One region of the Pseudomonas sp. KH_027 genome, then DNA from elsewhere that is predicted to be linked to it. Evidence: predicted binding sites of a transcription regulator. Region 1 holds the regulator's gene; the other holds the start of a gene.

The links. The regulator FliA, encoded in region 1, starts transcription of late flagellar genes. The targets are predictions, from matches to a motif close to CTAAAGTTTNNNNNNNNNNNGCCGNTAA.
Region 2: AC3IYG_RS16885 (flagellar protein MotY) is a predicted target of FliA. The motif match lies at 5,279-5,306, and genes of this name have one in related genera.

Annotation. Positions count from the first base shown of each region.
Region 1 is NZ_CM174470.1:2,965,309-2,973,736, forward strand. Features, by position in the region: gene AC3IYG_RS13920 (protein-glutamate methylesterase/protein-glutamine glutaminase) at 1-823, opposite strand, end outside; gene AC3IYG_RS13925 (chemotaxis protein CheA) at 872-3,076, opposite strand; gene AC3IYG_RS13930 (protein phosphatase CheZ) at 3,088-3,876, opposite strand; gene AC3IYG_RS13935 (chemotaxis response regulator CheY) at 3,896-4,270, opposite strand; gene fliA (RNA polymerase sigma factor FliA) at 4,356-5,102, opposite strand; gene fleN (flagellar synthesis regulator FleN) at 5,099-5,929, opposite strand; gene flhF (flagellar biosynthesis GTPase FlhF) at 6,205-7,527, opposite strand; gene flhA (flagellar biosynthesis protein FlhA) at 7,539-8,428, opposite strand, start outside.
Region 2 is NZ_CM174470.1:3,589,894-3,598,321, forward strand. Features, by position in the region: gene AC3IYG_RS16855 (MerR family transcriptional regulator) at 1-301, opposite strand, end outside; gene folE (GTP cyclohydrolase I FolE) at 614-1,174, shown strand; gene AC3IYG_RS16865 (chalcone isomerase family protein) at 1,457-1,972, shown strand; gene AC3IYG_RS16870 (DUF3833 family protein) at 2,004-2,153, shown strand; gene gloA (lactoylglutathione lyase) at 2,363-2,749, shown strand; gene AC3IYG_RS16880 (argininosuccinate synthase) at 2,995-4,212, opposite strand; gene AC3IYG_RS16885 (flagellar protein MotY) at 4,331-5,242, opposite strand; gene pyrC (dihydroorotase) at 5,389-6,435, shown strand; gene rnt (ribonuclease T) at 6,432-7,109, shown strand; gene AC3IYG_RS16900 (peroxiredoxin) at 7,172-7,774, opposite strand; gene AC3IYG_RS16905 (bacterioferritin-associated ferredoxin) at 8,064-8,282, shown strand.

The sequences.
Region 1 (8,428 bases):
CGACCATCATCTGCTTGCCGCCAGGTGCCAGCAGCGCCAGACCTGGACGCAACAGATCGCCATCCTCGGCTTCCTTGACGCTGATGCGGCAGAGCTTGTCCAAGCGTTCGGCAAAGGCCTTGGTGAACGCCGCCGGCATGTGCTGGATCAGCACTATCGGAGCCGGAAAGTTGCCCGGCAGCTGCGTCAGCACCCGCTGCAATGCCACGGGCCCTCCTGTCGACGTGCCAATGGCCAAAAGCTTATACGCCTTGCGCTTGGGCGTAGCACTGCTCGCCGCCGCGCTGGATGCCGTCGGCAGCGCAGCACGCGCCACACTGCTCGGCCGGCTGACAGGCGCCGCTGCAGCGCTCGGCGTTGGCGTTGGCGTTGGCGTTGGCGTTGGCGCCGCTACGGGCGCGGCGGTGTAATTGCTGTAACGGCGGTTACTGCGGGCGATGCTGTGCACTTTTTCGCAGAGCAGTTGCTTGACCTTCTCCGGGTTACGCGAGATGTCTTCGAAATTCTTCGGCAGGAAATCCACGGCCCCGGCATCCAGCGCATCCAGCGTTACCCGGGCGCCTTCGTGGGTCAGCGAGGAGAACATCAACACCGGCGTCGGACAGCGCTGCATGATGTGCCGCACAGCGGTGATGCCGTCCATCATCGGCATCTCGTAGTCCATGGTGATGACATCCGGTTTCAGCGCAAGCGCCTGGTCGATCGCCTCACGGCCATTGGTGGCAGTGCCTATCACCTGGATATTCGGGTCGGCGGAAAGAATCTCCGAGACGCGCCGGCGGAAGAAACCTGAGTCATCCACCACCAGGACCTTAACTGCCATAAACACTCCTAACTGGCGCCGACCAGAACTGGCCGGACCGCCAAAAAATCACATCCGTCGCGCGTAGCGCTTGAGCATGCTGGGGACATCGAGAATCAGCGCAATCCGACCGTCGCCGGTAATGGTCGCCCCGGACATACCCGGAGTGCCCTGCAACATTTTGCCCAGTGGTTTGATCACCACTTCTTCCTGCCCGACCAACTGATCGACGACGAAGCCGATGCGCTGGGTGCCGACCGAAAGAATCACCACGTGGCCTTCGCGCTGCTCCTCATGGGCCGCGCTGCTGACCAGCCAACGCTTGAGGTAGAACAGCGGTAGCGCCTTGTCGCGCACGATCACCACTTCCTGGCCATCAACGACATTGGTGCGCGACAGGTCAAGGTGGAAAATCTCGTTGACGTTGACCAGCGGGAAGGCAAAAGCCTGGTTGCCGAGCATCACCATCAGCGTCGGCATGATCGCCAGGGTCAACGGCACCTTGATGACGATCTTGGTGCCCTGGCCCTTGGCCGAGTAGATGTTGATGATGCCGTTGAGCTGGGAAATCTTGGTTTTCACCACATCCATGCCAACGCCACGACCGGACACATCGGAAATCTCGGTCTTGGTCGAGAAGCCCGGCGCGAAGATCAGGTTGTAGCATTCGGCCTCGCTCAAGCGCTCCGCCGCATCCTTGTCCAGCACGCCTTTTTCGACCGCCTTGGCGCGCAGCACGTCCGGGTCCATACCGTTGCCATCGTCGGAGATCGACAGCAGGATATGGTCGCCTTCCTGCTGCGCGGCCAGGACGATCTTGCCGCCCCGGTTCTTGCCATTGGCCTCGCGCTGCTCAGGCATCTCGATGCCATGGTCGACCGAGTTGCGCACCAAGTGCACCAACGGGTCGGCCAAAGCCTCCACCAGGTTCTTGTCGAGGTCGGTTTCCTCGCCCACCAGTTCCAGATTGATTTCTTTCTTCAGCTGTCGCGCCAGATCACGCACCAGACGTGGGAAACGCCCGAAGACTTTCTTGATCGGCTGCATCCGGGTTTTCATCACGGCGGTCTGCAGGTCGGCCGTCACCACGTCGAGATTGGACACGGCCTTGGCCATGTTCTCATCGCCGCTGTTCAAGCCCAGACGCACCAGCCGGTTACGCACCAGCACCAGTTCGCCGACCATGTTCATGATCTCGTCCAGCCGCGCGGTATCGACCCGCACCGTGGTTTCCGCCTCGCTGGCCGGCATCGCTTTCTCAGCCACGGCGGCAACCGGCGGCGCCTTGGCGGGCTCGGATCTGGCTGCGGCCTTGACCACAGGCTTGCTCGGCGCCACTGCTTTGACCGCCGCGGCCGGCGCTACAGGCGCCTGGGCGGCAGGCTCGACGAACTTGCCCTGGCCGTGCAACTGGTCCAGCAAGGCTTCGAATTCATCATCGCTAATGGTATCGCCAGCACCTGCGGCAACCGCCGGCACCGGTTCGGCTGGCGCGCTGGCGGCGCTAGCCGGCTCAACGGCCTTGCCTTTGCCATGCAACTGATCGAGCAGCGCCTCGAACTCATCGTCAGTGATCTCGTCACTCGCACTCGCGGCAACACTGGCCGCCGCTACTGCGGCAGGCGCGACGGCGACGGCGGTTGCAGCGGGCGCAGCCACGAACTGGCCCTTGCCATGCAACTGGTCGAGCAGCGACTCGAACTCATCATCGGTAATTTCATCGGCAGCACCCACGGCAGCGGGCGTGTTATCGGGTTGCGCCTCGTCGTTGAGAGCATTGAGCAGTTGCTCGAACTCACTGTCGGTGATGTCGCCAGAGGCCGTAGTCTCGGCAACAGCTGCAACAGCGACCGCGACAACCGGCGCTTCACGTTCTTGCGCTGCCTGCGGCTCGGCCAGACGCGCCAACGCGGCCAGCAATTCGGGCGTGGCCGGCGTCGGCGTGGCACGCTCGCGCACGTCGGAAAACATGCCATTGACCGCGTCCAGGGCTTCCAGGACGACGTCCATCAGCTCGGAATCAACGCGTCGCTCACCCTTACGCAGGATGTCGAACACGTTTTCGGCGATGTGACAGCACTCCACCAGCTCATTCAGCTGGAGGAAACCGGCGCCACCTTTGACGGTATGGAAACCACGGAAAATGGCATTGAGCAGGTTCGAGTCATCAGGACGGCTTTCCAGCTCGACCAGTTGCTCGGATAACTGCTCAAGTATCTCGCCGGCCTCAACCAGGAAGTCCTGGAGGATTTCTTCATCGGCGCCGAAGCTCATTGGTGTGCTCCCTAAAACCCTAGGCTGGATAGCAGATCGTCAACGTCGTCCTGATTGGATGCGACGTCTTCACGCTTATCGGCATGAATCTGCGGACCTTCACCACGGGAAGGCTCTTTTTGTTGTTCTTGTTCGGCACGTAGCGCTGCATGGTCATGTTCGATACCGGCAAAACGGTCGACTTGACTGGCCATCAGCACCAATTTCAGCAGGTTACTTTCCACTTCCGTGACCAGTTGGGTAACCCGTTTAATCACTTGACCGGTGAGGTCCTGATAGTCCTGCGCCAGCAAAATGTCGTTGAGATGGCTCGACAACTTGGCGTTGTCGCGCTCACTGCGGGCGAGGAACAACTCGATACGCTTGGCCAGTTCACGGAAAGCATCGGCACCGAGCTCACGGCGCATGAAACGCCCCCAGTCGGCGCTCAGGCCCTGCGCTTCGCTGCTCAGATCGTTGACCAACGGCGCGCTCTGCTCGACCAGATCCATGGTCCGATTGGCCGCGTTTTCGGTCATCGTCACCACGTAGTTCAGCCGCTCGGTGGCGTCGGTGATCTGCGACACCTCCTGAGCATAGGGAACTCGCGGATCGAGCTGAAAATTGACGATAGCGTTGTGCAACTCGCGCGTCAGCTTGCCCACTTCGTGGTACAGGCCGCGGTCGCGGGTCTTGTTGAGTTCATGGATAAGCTGCACCGCATCGCCGAAATTACCTTTTTCCAGGCTATCGACGAGCTCACGGGCATGGGATTTCAGGGTCGACTCAAGGTCACCCATTGGTAATTCGTTATGCTCCATAGTGCCCCCACGGCTGACATTAGCCGTTAACTCGCTCGAAGATTTTTTCAATCTTCTCTTTCAGCACTTGGGCTGTGAACGGTTTAACCACATAACCATTCACCCCGGCTTGCGCCGCTTCGATAATCTGGTCGCGTTTGGCTTCGGCAGTCACCATCAACACCGGCAATTGCTTCAAACGCTCATCAGCTCGCACTGCACGCAACAAATCGATGCCGGTCATACCCGGCATGTTCCAGTCGGTGACCAGAAAGTCGAAACTGCCGCTTTGCAACATCGGCAGCGCAGTGGTGCCATCGTCGGCCTCAGCGGTGTTGGTGAATCCCAAGTCACGCAAGAGGTTCTTGATGATCCGTCGCATCGTTGAGAAGTCGTCAACGATGAGGATTTTCATGTTTTTGTCCAAGTCGACCTCCGTACAGTCCCAAACGTATCCAGCACCTGAATACGCCGTTCAATCGTGAAACCGGCAGTACCGCTCAGCGCGCGCGCCACTCGCTCAAGCGTGCCCGCAAACGCGCGGCACACTGGCTATGCAACTGGCTGACACGCGACTCGCTGACCCCCAGCACTTCGCCAATTTCTTTAAGATTCAGTTCTTCGTCGTAATACAGCGATAGCACCAACTGCTCGCGCTCCGGCAGGTTGGCGATGGCATCCGCCAGCGCCGACTGGAAGCGTTCATCTTCCAGTTCGCGCGAAGGCTCGAAATGGGTAATACCCGCGTCTTCACGCAAGCCGGCATGCTCTCCGTCCTGTAACAGGTCGTCGAAACTGAACAAGCGGCTGCCCAAAGTGTCGCCAAGAATGCCGTAGTAATCCTCGAGACTCAATTGGAGTTCGGCCGCAACCTCTTGATCTTTAGCGTCTCGACCGGTTCTAGCCTCAATTTTTCTGATTGCGTCGCTGACCATCCGGCTGTTGCGGTGCACCGACCGCGGTGCCCAGTCACCTTTGCGCACCTCATCCAGCATGGAGCCACGGATGCGAATACCGGCAAACGTTTCGAAACTGGCGCCTTTACTGGAGTCGTATTTTTTCGAGGCTTCGAGGAGGCCGATCATGCCGGCCTGGATCAAGTCCTCCACCTGGACACTGGCCGGTAAACGGCCGAGCAAGTGATAGGCAATGCGCTTGACCAACGGTGCATACCGTTCGATCAACTGATGCTGGGTATCCTGCGCCTGAGCCTTGCTATACATACGAAGTCCATTGGCCGCTGTCATACGGCCGTATCAGCGATCGGTTGCTGCACCAGGCGTTCGACGAAGAATTCCAGATGCCCACGCGGGTTGGCGGGCAGCGGCCAGGTGTCGACTTTCTGGGCGATGGCTTTGAAGGCCAGCGCGCACTTGGAGCGGGGGAAGGCCTCGTAGACCGCCCGTTGTTTCTGTACGGCTTTGCGCACCGACTCATCGTAGGGCACGGCGCCAACGTACTGCAGCGCCACATCGAGGAACCTGTCGGTCACCTTGGTCAGCTTGGCAAACAGGTTGCGCCCCTCTTGCGGGCTATGCGCCATGTTGGCCAGCACGCGGAACCGGCTCATGCCATGGTCGCGATTGAGCAATTTGATCAGCGCATAGGCGTCGGTGATCGACGTGGGCTCATCGCACACCACCACTATGACTTCCTGGGCGGCCCGCACGAAGCTGACAACCGCATCGCCAATGCCGGCGGCGGTATCGATCACCAGCACATCGAGGTTGTCACTGATGTCGCTGAAGGCCTGGATCAAACCGGCGTGCTGCATCGGCGTGAGGTTCACCATGCTTTGCGTACCCGAGGCCGCCGGCACCACGCGGATGCCGCCCGGCCCTTGCAGCACCACATCGCGCAGTTCGCACTCGCCACTGATGACATCGGCCAAGGTGCGCTTGGCGGTCAAGCCGAGCAGCACGTCGACGTTCGCCAGACCGAGGTCGGCGTCCATCAACATCACCCGACGACCGAGGTCGGCCAGGGCCAGGGAGAGGTTCACCGACACATTGGTTTTGCCGACGCCGCCCTTGCCGCCGGTCACCGCGATCACCTGTACGGGATGCATTCCCATGTTATCTACACACCTTGTCTAAGAGGTCGTTTCGAAACTATCTGCACATCGGTGGTGCTGCGTTAAAAATGGCTGCGGGCTGCTGATTCACAACCCGTGAACTCCGCGTGTTCGGCCACCTTGACTCTCTACGTCGCACCTTGTCCGGCCTGCGCTGGACGATGCGCAAAACAACCCCTAACTACCGCTAAGGCCATTTATCTGACTCCGTTCGGGCACGCTGAACGGTACGCAACTCATTCTATGCTTTGCCAACTCTGGCGTCCTGACCACGCTTAACCGGCACGCCGTGCGGGGTTCTGGTACAGGCCGGCAAACAGGTCGGCCATGGCATCTTCGCTCGGGTCCTGCGGCGCTTGCAGGCTGACCGCACGACTGACCAACTGATGACTGCGCGGCACCTGCAGATCATCCGGAATTCGCGGCCCATCCGCCAGATAGGCTACCGGTAGACGTTGGCTTATAGCCAGCCCTAAAACCTCGCCAAGACTGGTGGCCTCGTCCAGTTTGGTCAGGATGCAGCCAGACAATCCACAACGCTTATAGCTATGGTAGGCCGCCTTCAGCACTTGGCTCTGGCTGGTAGCCGCCAGGACCAGGTAATTCTTCGCTTTCACCCCACGCCCGGCCAGCGTCTCCAGCTGCATCTGCAGCGCCGGATCGCTGCCCGGCAAGCCGGCGGTATCGATCAGCACCATGCGCTTGCGGGCCAAAGGCACCAACGCCTGGGTCAGCGATTGACCCGGGTCCACCTGGGTCACCGAGACGTTGAGAATACGCCCCAGGGTCTTCAACTGTTCCTGTGCGCCAATCCGATAGCTGTCCATGCTCACCAGCGCGATGTTCTGAGCGCCGTATTTCAACACGTAGCGGGCCGCCAACTTGGCCAGGGTGGTGGTTTTACCCATGCCGGCCGGGCCGACCAGGGCAATCACGCCGCCCTCTTCCAGCGGCTCTTCTTTCGGCGTGCGGATGGCGTGGGCCAGGTGAGCGAGCAGCATACGCCACGCCTGGCGCGGCTCGGCGACATTGGCGACGCGCTCCAGCAGGGTACGCGACAATTCCGCGGACAGGCCCATGCGCTGCAAGCGACGCCACAGGTTGGCCTGCTGCGGGCGACGCGTCTGCAACTGGCCCCACGCCATGGAACCAAGCTGGACTTCGATCAGCTCGCGCAAACCATGCAGTTCGAAACGCATCGCATCCAGAGCCCGCTGGTCCGTGGCGGCCGGCGCGGCCGGAGCCGCGGCGACCAGTGCCGGCCGCTCACTGCGCACGAACGAGGCCGGCAGCTCAGGGGCGACGATGGATTCATTGGCGAACAGTTGACCGTCCTTGATCCCATCACCGAGCGCGCGGGCGGCCAACTCAGCCTGCGCCGAGGCGATACGCGATTGGGTCTTGCGCAGCTCGACTTCCAGTTCCGGATTCGGCTGGCGCAGCGGTGCGGCCGGCACCTGGTAATCCAAGGCAGCTGTCAGCTCTACCCCACCGGCAACCCGACGGGTGCCGATGATGGACGCATCGGCGCCCAGCTCATCGCGAACCAACTTCATGGCTTGACGCATATCGGCGGCGAAAAAGCGTTTAACTTGCATGAGCTAGAGCCTCAGTTCTGACCCACCGTCGCAACGATGGTGACCTGCTTGTTATCTGGGATTTCCTGGTAAGCCAGCACGTGCATATTCGGCACTGCCAACCGTGCAAACCGCGAGAGCATCGCCCGAACCGGACCGGCCACCAGCAGAATCGCCGGCTTGCCGAGCATTTCCTGGCGCTGCGCCGCATCCACCAGGGAACGCTGCAGCTTCTCGGCCATGCTGGGTTCGAGGAGGATGCCATCCTCGGAGCCCTGCCCGGCCTTCTGTAGACTATTGAGCAATATCTGTTCCAACCTTGGCTCAAGGGTGATCACAGGCAGCTCCGGCTCTAGTCCCACGATGCCTTGCACGATCGAGCGGGCCAACGCCACCCGTACCGCTGCGACCATCGCGGCGGGATCTTGACTCTTCGGTGCGACGTTGGAGATGGCTTCGGCAATCGAACGGATGTCGCGTACCGCCACCTGCTCATGCAACAGCGCCTGCAGCACTTTGAGCAGGGTCGACAACGACACCATGCCCGGCACCAGCTCTTCAGCCAGCTTCGGCGAGCTTTTGGCCAGCAACTGCATCAACTGCTGCACTTCCTCATGCCCCAACAGCTCGTGGGCGTGCTTGTGCAGCACCTGGTTGAGATGGGTCGCGACCACGGTACTGGCATCGACCACGGTATAACCGAGGGACTGCGCCTGATCGCGCTGGCTGGGGTCGATCCATACCGCTTCCAGACCAAACGCCGGATCTTTGGCGGCCACGCCGTTGAGGGTACCGAAGACCTGCCCCGGATTGATGGCCAGCTCGCGGTCGGGAAAAACCTCGGCCTCGGCCAGGCTGACCCCCATCAAGGTCAGCCGGTAGCCATTGGGCTGCAGATCGAGGTTGTCGCGGATATGCACCG
Region 2 (8,428 bases), 620 kb from region 1:
GGTACTGCGGCGTCGTGGCCGTGCTGCTGGCCGCCCGCGAGAGGATTCTGCCGACCTTGCTGACCGTCACACCCCGATCGATCCAGACCAGGATGCTGCGTACCGCCTCGATATCCGCCTGCGAGTACAGGCGATGGCCACTCTCGGTGCGAGTCGGCTGAATCAGCCCATAGCGCCGTTCCCAGGCACGCAGGGTGACCGGATTCACGCCAGTCAGACGCGAGACCTCGCGAATAGGGAAGAGCTCCTCTTGCTTGAGAGGACCCGAGGCGAGAGCCGAGGCACTGGCGAATTCGGTCATGGAGCAGTCGGCCCAGGCGGGAATAGTGGCGGCATTGTAACTCAGCGTTTCCAGCCATACATTGTACAAAAGCTGTACAAGTCGAGAGCCAGGATACTGAAACCCGACTTGCCACTGCCCTGGTAGGTGGATGCCGCCTGCCCACTGACTGCGACGGTGCCAACAGCACGAAGCCTGCCATCGACCGAGCGAACGCTGTGATCGGCGCCTGCCACCGCTCCAGTTGACGGGCAGAACCCAGACGTGAGCGGGAGCACTTTTCCCGTCAACGGTGGCCAACACCTCGACCAATCGGCCGCAAGGACTCTTCTGATGAACGAAGGACTGCCCAGCCACTACCGCGAAATACTCCTCGGTGTCGGCGAAAACCCCGAACGCGAGGGCCTGCTCGACACGCCGAAACGCGCAGCCAAAGCCATGCAGTACCTGTGCAACGGCTACGGCAAAAGCCTTGAGGAGGTGGTCAATGGCGCGCTGTTCGCCTCCGACAACGACGAGATGGTGATCGTCAAGGACATCGAGTTGTACTCGCTGTGCGAACGCCATCTGCTGCCCTTCATCGGCAAGGCGCATGTCGCCTACATCCCGACCGGCCAGGTGCTCGGCCTGTCCAAGGTCGCACGGATCGTCGACATGTTCGCTCGGCGCCTGCAAATCCAGGAGAACCTCACCCGTCAGGTCGCCGAGGCCATCCAGGGGGTCACCCATGCCGCCGGCGTCGCCGTGGTGATCGAAGCCAAACACATGTGCATGATGATGCGCGGGGTGGAGAAGCAGAATTCGGTGATGAGCACCTCGGTGATGCTCGGAGCCTTCCGCGCGTCCTGCAACACCCGCCACGAGTTTCTGCAACTGATCGGCCAGCGCAAGTAAATGCCACCACTGGAGCCCGGCATAGCGCGCATCCGCATCGACCGCATGCGCCAGGTTTCGCCGAATCGGTCTCGATCACCCTGGCCAGCTATCGCTGAGCGCTGAATTGGCCAACCGCGGGCGTCAGCCAAGCCACTGGAGGATGCCGAACCCACCAACGCAGAACCGGAGTGCCCTGATGAAACGCAGTGTCCCGCCCACCGTCCAAGCGCCAAAGCCTTGCTCTATCGCTGGCAACGCCACCCCGCCTCGAACCCTCGTCGACAACAGGCGGACAACGCGTTGAAGCGCCTGTTCTGCGCGTTGTGCCTGAGTTGTCTGCTAGCCGGCAACGCGCTCGCGGGCTGGCAGGAAGCGGTACCCGGCGCCCGACTGCTGGGGGAAGGCGACCTGCGTTTCCTGGGTTTTCGCATCTACAGCGCGCGCCTGTGGAGCTCGGCACAACGCTTTCGAACGGACAGCCCCTTCGCCTTGGAGCTGGCGTATCACCGAGCGATCAACCGCGAGGATTTCGTGCAAACCAGCCTGGATGAAATCAAGCGCCTTGGCGGCAGCGAAGTGAGTGCGGCGCAATTGACGAAATGGCAGGCCGAGCTGCAACGGGCATTCATCGACGTGCAGCCCGGCCAGCGCATCACCGGCGTGTTCCTGCCGGAGCAGGGCTGCCGCTTCTATGTCGGCGAGCGCTTGCAGCATGAGGTGCGCGATGTGGCCTTTGCCCAGGCGTTCTTCGCCATCTGGCTCGACCCACGCAGCCGCGACCCTGAACTGCGGCTGAAACTGCTCGGCCGGCCGTGATGGCCGCCTATTGTCCAAGCGGAGAACGACCATGCTGAAAAATTCGCAGCCCTGTCAGGTCAATTTCGACGACTGGATGTACAGGCACAATGAAAACACCCTGGCCAACCGCTCGTTCATGACCAAGTTCGGCATTGAGTTCGGACAGCTGACGCTGTTTTTCCGCAAGGAACCCAGCTGAAACCTGCCCCACCGCAACTGCCGGCGCATTGATAGACAAACCATGCGCCGCGCCCGGAACTTGCACGCCCGGCTACGGGCTATAACCCATACCCATATACTTTAATCCAACACTTAAAGTTGCAGCACTTATATGAAGCGGACACGCAAAGAGACCCATTTAAAGGCTGTGATAGACTGCCGGCAAAGCCATTGAACGAGGATCAAGCATTGAGAATTCTACATACCATGCTCCGGGTCGGTGACATGGAACGCTCGATCGAGTTCTACACCAACATCCTGGGCATGACGCTTCTCAGGAAGAATGATTACCCCGACGGCAAGTTCACCCTGGCCTTCGTTGGCTATGGCAGCGAGGACGACAGCGCCGTGCTGGAGCTGACCCACAACTGGGGCGTGAGCGAGTACGACATCGGCACCGGCTATGGCCACATCGCACTCGAAGTGCAGGACGCCTACCAGGCCTGCGCCGACATCAAGAAAAATGGCGGCAATGTAACGAGGGAAGCCGGCCCCATGCAACACGGTAAAACCGTCATTGCCTTTGTCACCGACCCTGACGGCTACAAGATAGAACTTATACAAAAACACAGTTAACACTGCCGCAACCAACTACCGCTACAAGCCCGCTCTTTGCGCGGCTTAATTGAATACCCATGTTCTGTGATAGTTGATTCAAGACAGGCACGAACGGATAGAGCTGCCGCACTTGCGCAGTGCCCTAGCCGACCACTCGCAGCAGATGGCTACGGATTTATCCCTATCGCCAACAGTCGACCGCCCAGAAACAAACAACCCCGGGGAATACCCGGGGTTGTTTGCGCAACGCAGGTCGAAATCCGTCAGAACAGCTTGCGACCCTTGTTGGCGGCGATGCGCATGCGCAAGGCGTTCAACTTGATGAAACCAGCCGCATCGGCCTGATTGTACGCACCGCCGTCTTCTTCGAAGGTGGCGATGTTGGCGTCGAACAACGACTCATCGGACTTGCGACCGGTGACGATGACGTTGCCCTTGTACAGCTTCAGGCGTACGACACCATTCACGTGGGCCTGCGAGGCGTCGATCATCTGTTGCAGCATCAGACGCTCAGGGCTCCACCAGTAGCCGGTGTAGATCAGGCTGGCATACTTGGGCATCAGCTCGTCTTTCAGGTGAGCGACTTCGCGGTCCAGGGTGATCGATTCGATCGCCCGGTGAGCGCGCAGCATGATGGTGCCGCCCGGGGTTTCGTAGCAGCCGCGCGACTTCATGCCAACGTAGCGGTTCTCGACGATGTCGAGACGGCCGATACCGTTCTCGCCGCCGATCTTGTTCAGCGTCGCCAGCACGGTGGCCGGGCTCATTTCCACACCGTCGAGCGCGACGATATCGCCGTTGCGGTAGGTCAGCTCGAGGTAGGTCGGTACGTCCGGAGCTGCTTCCGGCGACACGGTCCACTTCCACATGTCTTCTTCGTGTTCGGTCCAGGTGTCTTCCAGCACGCCGCCTTCATAGGAGATGTGCAGCAGGTTGGCATCCATGGAGTACGGCGACTTCTTCTTGCCGTGACGCTCGATCGGGATCGCGTGCTTCTCGGCATAGTCCATCAACTTCTCACGCGAGAGCAGGTCCCACTCGCGCCACGGCGCGATGACTTTCACGCCTGGCTTCAAGGCATAGGCGCCCAGCTCGAAACGAACCTGGTCGTTGCCTTTGCCGGTGGCGCCATGGGAAATGGCGTCAGCGCCGGTTTCGTTGGCGATTTCGATCAACCGCTTGGCGATCAACGGACGAGCGATGGAGGTACCCAGCAGGTACTCGCCTTCGTAAACGGTGTTGGCGCGGAACATCGGGTAGACGAAATCGCGCACGAACTCTTCGCGCAAGTCGTCAATGTAGATTTCCTTCACGCCCATGGCCTTTGCCTTGGCGCGTGCGGGCTCGACTTCTTCGCCCTGACCGAGATCCGCGGTGAACGTCACCACTTCACATTGATAGGTATCTTGCAGCCACTTGAGAATCACCGAAGTGTCGAGGCCGCCGGAATACGCCAGGACAACCTTCTTTACGTCCGCCATGCCATCACTCCACGGGGTTGTACGGAAAACCCGCGATTCTACTGCTCACGCCGACTGTTTTACAGAGGCGCGACGGCTTGTGACGACGAAGCGACAAAATCTTTAGTCGATGCGACCGTCAGGAGGTGGCTGCCGGCTTGGGTGCAACCGCGGCTGGCGCTGGCGTTTCGGCGGGTTGCGGCTCACGCGACAGGTGTACGGTGACCCGTCGGTTACGCGCGCGATTGGCTTCGCTGCTGTTCGGCGCCACCGGGTAGCGTTCGCCATGGAAGCGCATGACGATCTGCTGCTCCGGCACCCCGTTGGCCTTGAAGTAATCCAGCACCGCCAGGGCGCGACGGCGTGACATGTCCCGATTGGTCAGGCGGTTACCGCTATTGTCCGAGTGACCATCAAGCTCAATGTGATTCACGCCGGGGTCGGCCTTGAGGTACTGCAGGATGATCTCCAGCTTGGCCCGGGAAACATCGTCCAGCGCCGCCCCGCCGCCCGCAAAGCCGACCTGCGCCTGCTTGATCTGATCGAAATTGACCGGCAGCAACTTGGCGGTGCAATCCAGGTAGTCGTGATAGGCCTTGGTGAACTTGACCGGCAGCAGCCGCACTTCCAGTCCCTCACCCCCTTCCAGGGTGCGATGGCGGATCAGAGGGCTGCGCCCGTCGAGCAGGCCGCCGAGCAAACGCACGCCTTGTTGTTGCGAGCTGTTGAACGGCACTTCGCCCGTGCCGACGCTGACCATGCCCAGGTTGATATCGCCACGCCCCGGCTGCCAAGGCGCAGCCGCCGCCAAGAGGGTCGCCGAGCCAGCGCCCAACCACTGCTCGCGGGCTTGCAGGCGGAAGGTGACTTGCTCGCCCGCCCGGCGCACGAACTCGCCGACACCGAAGTCGGTGATATTTTGCGACAAACGGCATTCGAATTGATCACCCTCGACCGTCCATTCGACCTTCTCCAGGCGCGTCTGAAAGGTAATAGCCGCAGCCGGCAAGCTGACAAACAGGCTGAGCAAGGCGAGATAACGCTGGCGCACGGCGGGCTCCACGAGGAATAACGGCATTCCCAAGTGGTATCGGTTGCGTCAGGCAAAACTTGATAGCAAGTGCCTGAGAGCGGCTTTTCCGGTAGCATTCCCAGCAGTTTTACCCGCCTGAAGCTTGCTTATCTGGTATTGCCCCCATGACCGACCGCCTGACCCTGCTGCGCCCTGACGACTGGCATATCCATCTGCGCGATGGAGCGCTGCTGCCGCACACCGTCGCCGACGTCGCGCGCACCTTTGGCCGCGCCATCATCATGCCGAACCTGGTGCCGCCGGTGCGTAACACCCAAGAGGCCGACGCCTATCGCCAGCGTATTCTGGCCGCGCGCCCGGCCGGCAGCCGCTTCGAGCCGCTGATGGTGCTGTACCTCACCGACCTGACCAACGCTGAAGACGTGCGCGCGGCCAAGGCCTCGGGCTTCGTCCACGCCGCCAAGCTCTATCCGGCCGGCGCCACGACCAACTCGGACTCTGGCGTCACCAGCGTCGACAAGATCTTCCATGTGCTCGAAGCCATGGCCGAAGTCGGCCTGCCGCTGCTGGTGCACGGGGAAGTCACCCGTGGCGAAATCGACGTATTCGACCGCGAAAAGGTGTTCATCGACGAACACCTGAGCCGCGTGGTGGAGCGCTTCCCGACGCTGAAAGTGGTGTTCGAACACATCACCACCCGCGAGGCCGTGCAATTCGTCAATGCCGCCGGAGCGAACGTCGGTGCCACCATCACCGCTCACCATCTGCTGTACAACCGCAACCACATGCTGGTTGGCGGTATTCGCCCGCACTTCTACTGCCTGCCGATCCTCAAGCGCAACGTGCACCAGGAAGCCCTGCTGGATGCGGCGGCCAGCGGCAGCAACAAGTTCTTCCTCGGCACCGACTCGGCGCCCCACGCCCAGCACGCCAAGGAAGCCGCCTGCGGTTGTGCCGGTTGCTACACCGCCTATGCCGCCATCGAGTTGTACGCCGAAGCCTTCGAGCAGCGTAATGCGCTGGACAAGCTGGAAGCCTTTGCCAGCCAGCACGGCCCGGATTTCTATGGCCTGGCGCGCAATACCGAAACCATCACCCTGGTTCGTGAAGAATGGACCGCCCCGACTAGCTTGCCGCTTGGCGAGCAAAGCGTAATCCCGCTGCGCGCCGGTGAAAAACTGCGCTGGCGTCTGCTGGAGCAAAACACGTGAGTGACGATAACTACGACGACGAACAGGAAGGCAACGGTGGCGGTGGCAACTCACGCCACCCGATGGCCCAGCGCTTTCGTGGCTATCTGCCGGTAGTCGTCGATGTCGAGACCGGCGGCTTCAATTGCGCCACCGACGCCCTGCTGGAAATTGCCGCAGTCACCGTCGGCATGGATGAAAAAGGCTTTCTCTTCCCCGAGCACACCTACTTCTTCCGGGTCGAGCCATTCGCAGGCGCCAATATCGAAGCCGCCGCCCTGGAATTCACCGGCATCAAGCTCGACCATCCGCTGCGCATGGCCGTGAGCGAAGAGACCGCCTTGACCGATATCTTCCGGGGCATCCGCAAGGCACTGAAAGCCAACGGCTGCAAGCGCGCGGTCCTGGTCGGGCATAACAGCAGCTTCGACCTGGGCTTCCTCAATGCGGCGGTCAACCGCAACGAGATGAAGCGCAACCCTTTCCACCCCTTCTCCAGCTTCGACACCGCCACCCTGGCCGGCCTCGCCTACGGCCAGACCGTGCTGGCCAAGGCCTGCCAGACCGCCGGCATCGACTTCGACGGCCGCGAAGCGCACTCCGCGCGCTACGACACCGAGAAAACTGCGGAGCTGTTCTGTGGCATCGTCAACCGCTGGAAAGAAATGGGCGGCTGGGAAGACTTCAACGAATGACCCCTGCATAAAAAAACCCGGCCTGAGCCGGGTTTTTTTATGCAGGCAGCAGCCTTTCGGGCTTACAGCTTGCTGGCGTTCTCGGCCAGGTACGAGGCCACGCCTTCCGGTGTGGCGGTCATGCCTTTGTCGCCTTTCTTCCAGTTCGCCGGGCAGACTTCGCCGTGCTCTTCGGTGAACTGCAGGGCATCGACCAGACGCAGCAGCTCGTCCATGTTACGGCCCAGCGGCAGGTCATTGACGATCTGCGAACGCACGACGCCATTCAGGTCGATCAGGAAAGCACCACGGAACGCCACGCCATCGGCGGACTCTACGTCGTAGGCCTTGGCGATCTCATGCTTGACGTCGGCAGCCAGGGTGTACTGAACCTGGCCGATACCGCCCTTCTCTACCGGCGTGTTGCGCCAGGCGTTGTGGGTGAAATGGGAGTCGATGGAAACACCGATCACTTCTACGTTGCGCGCCTTGAAATCAGGGATGCGGTGATCCAGAGCGATCAGCTCGGACGGGCAGACAAAGGTGAAGTCCAGCGGGTAGAAGAAGACCAGACCGTATTTGCCTTTGATTGCCGAGGACAAGCTGAAGCTGTCGACGATCTCGCCGTTGGCCAGCACCGCGGCCACATTGAAATCAGGGGCTTGTTTGCCTACGAGTACGCTCATTCGATATCTCCTTGAGTGGATGAGTGAGGCGCGAGTCGATACACATCCAGCGCCGCCGAACGACAGCGCCATGACCCGACCCGCTCCAAGAACCGTCGATGATACACCTCGATTTTGAGCGAGGCCCACCGCTTTTTCCCCGCATACAGGTTACGGGCCGCCCCAACACAGATGACCGCTCATCCGGCAGTCAGGCTTCTGGCACGAGGAGCCGAACATAGGTTTTGACAAGCATTCTCATTAACATTAGTATCTTTCGCATCAAGCCACTTTGAGTTTTGGGCCACCTATGTACGTCTGTCTCTGCCTTGGTGTTACCGACGGTCAAATCCGCGATGCGATCTTCGAAGGTTGCTGCAGCTACCGCGATGTCCGCAACACACTGGACGTTGCCAGCCAATGCGGCAAATGCGCCACCCTGGCCAAGCAAGTGGTTCGCGAAACCCTGACCGAGGTACAAAGCAGCCAAGCTGCTCTGGCCTACCCGGCCGGCTTTGTTGCCGCCTGATTCCAACGCTTTCGAAAAGCCGGACCGCGTGTCCGGTTTTTTTATGCCTGTAATTCAAGTGCTTAGCGACAAAACGCAGAACTAAAACATTCGTATTTTTATTAATTATTACTTTAAATTCAATAACTTAGATTTGACAGCCCCAA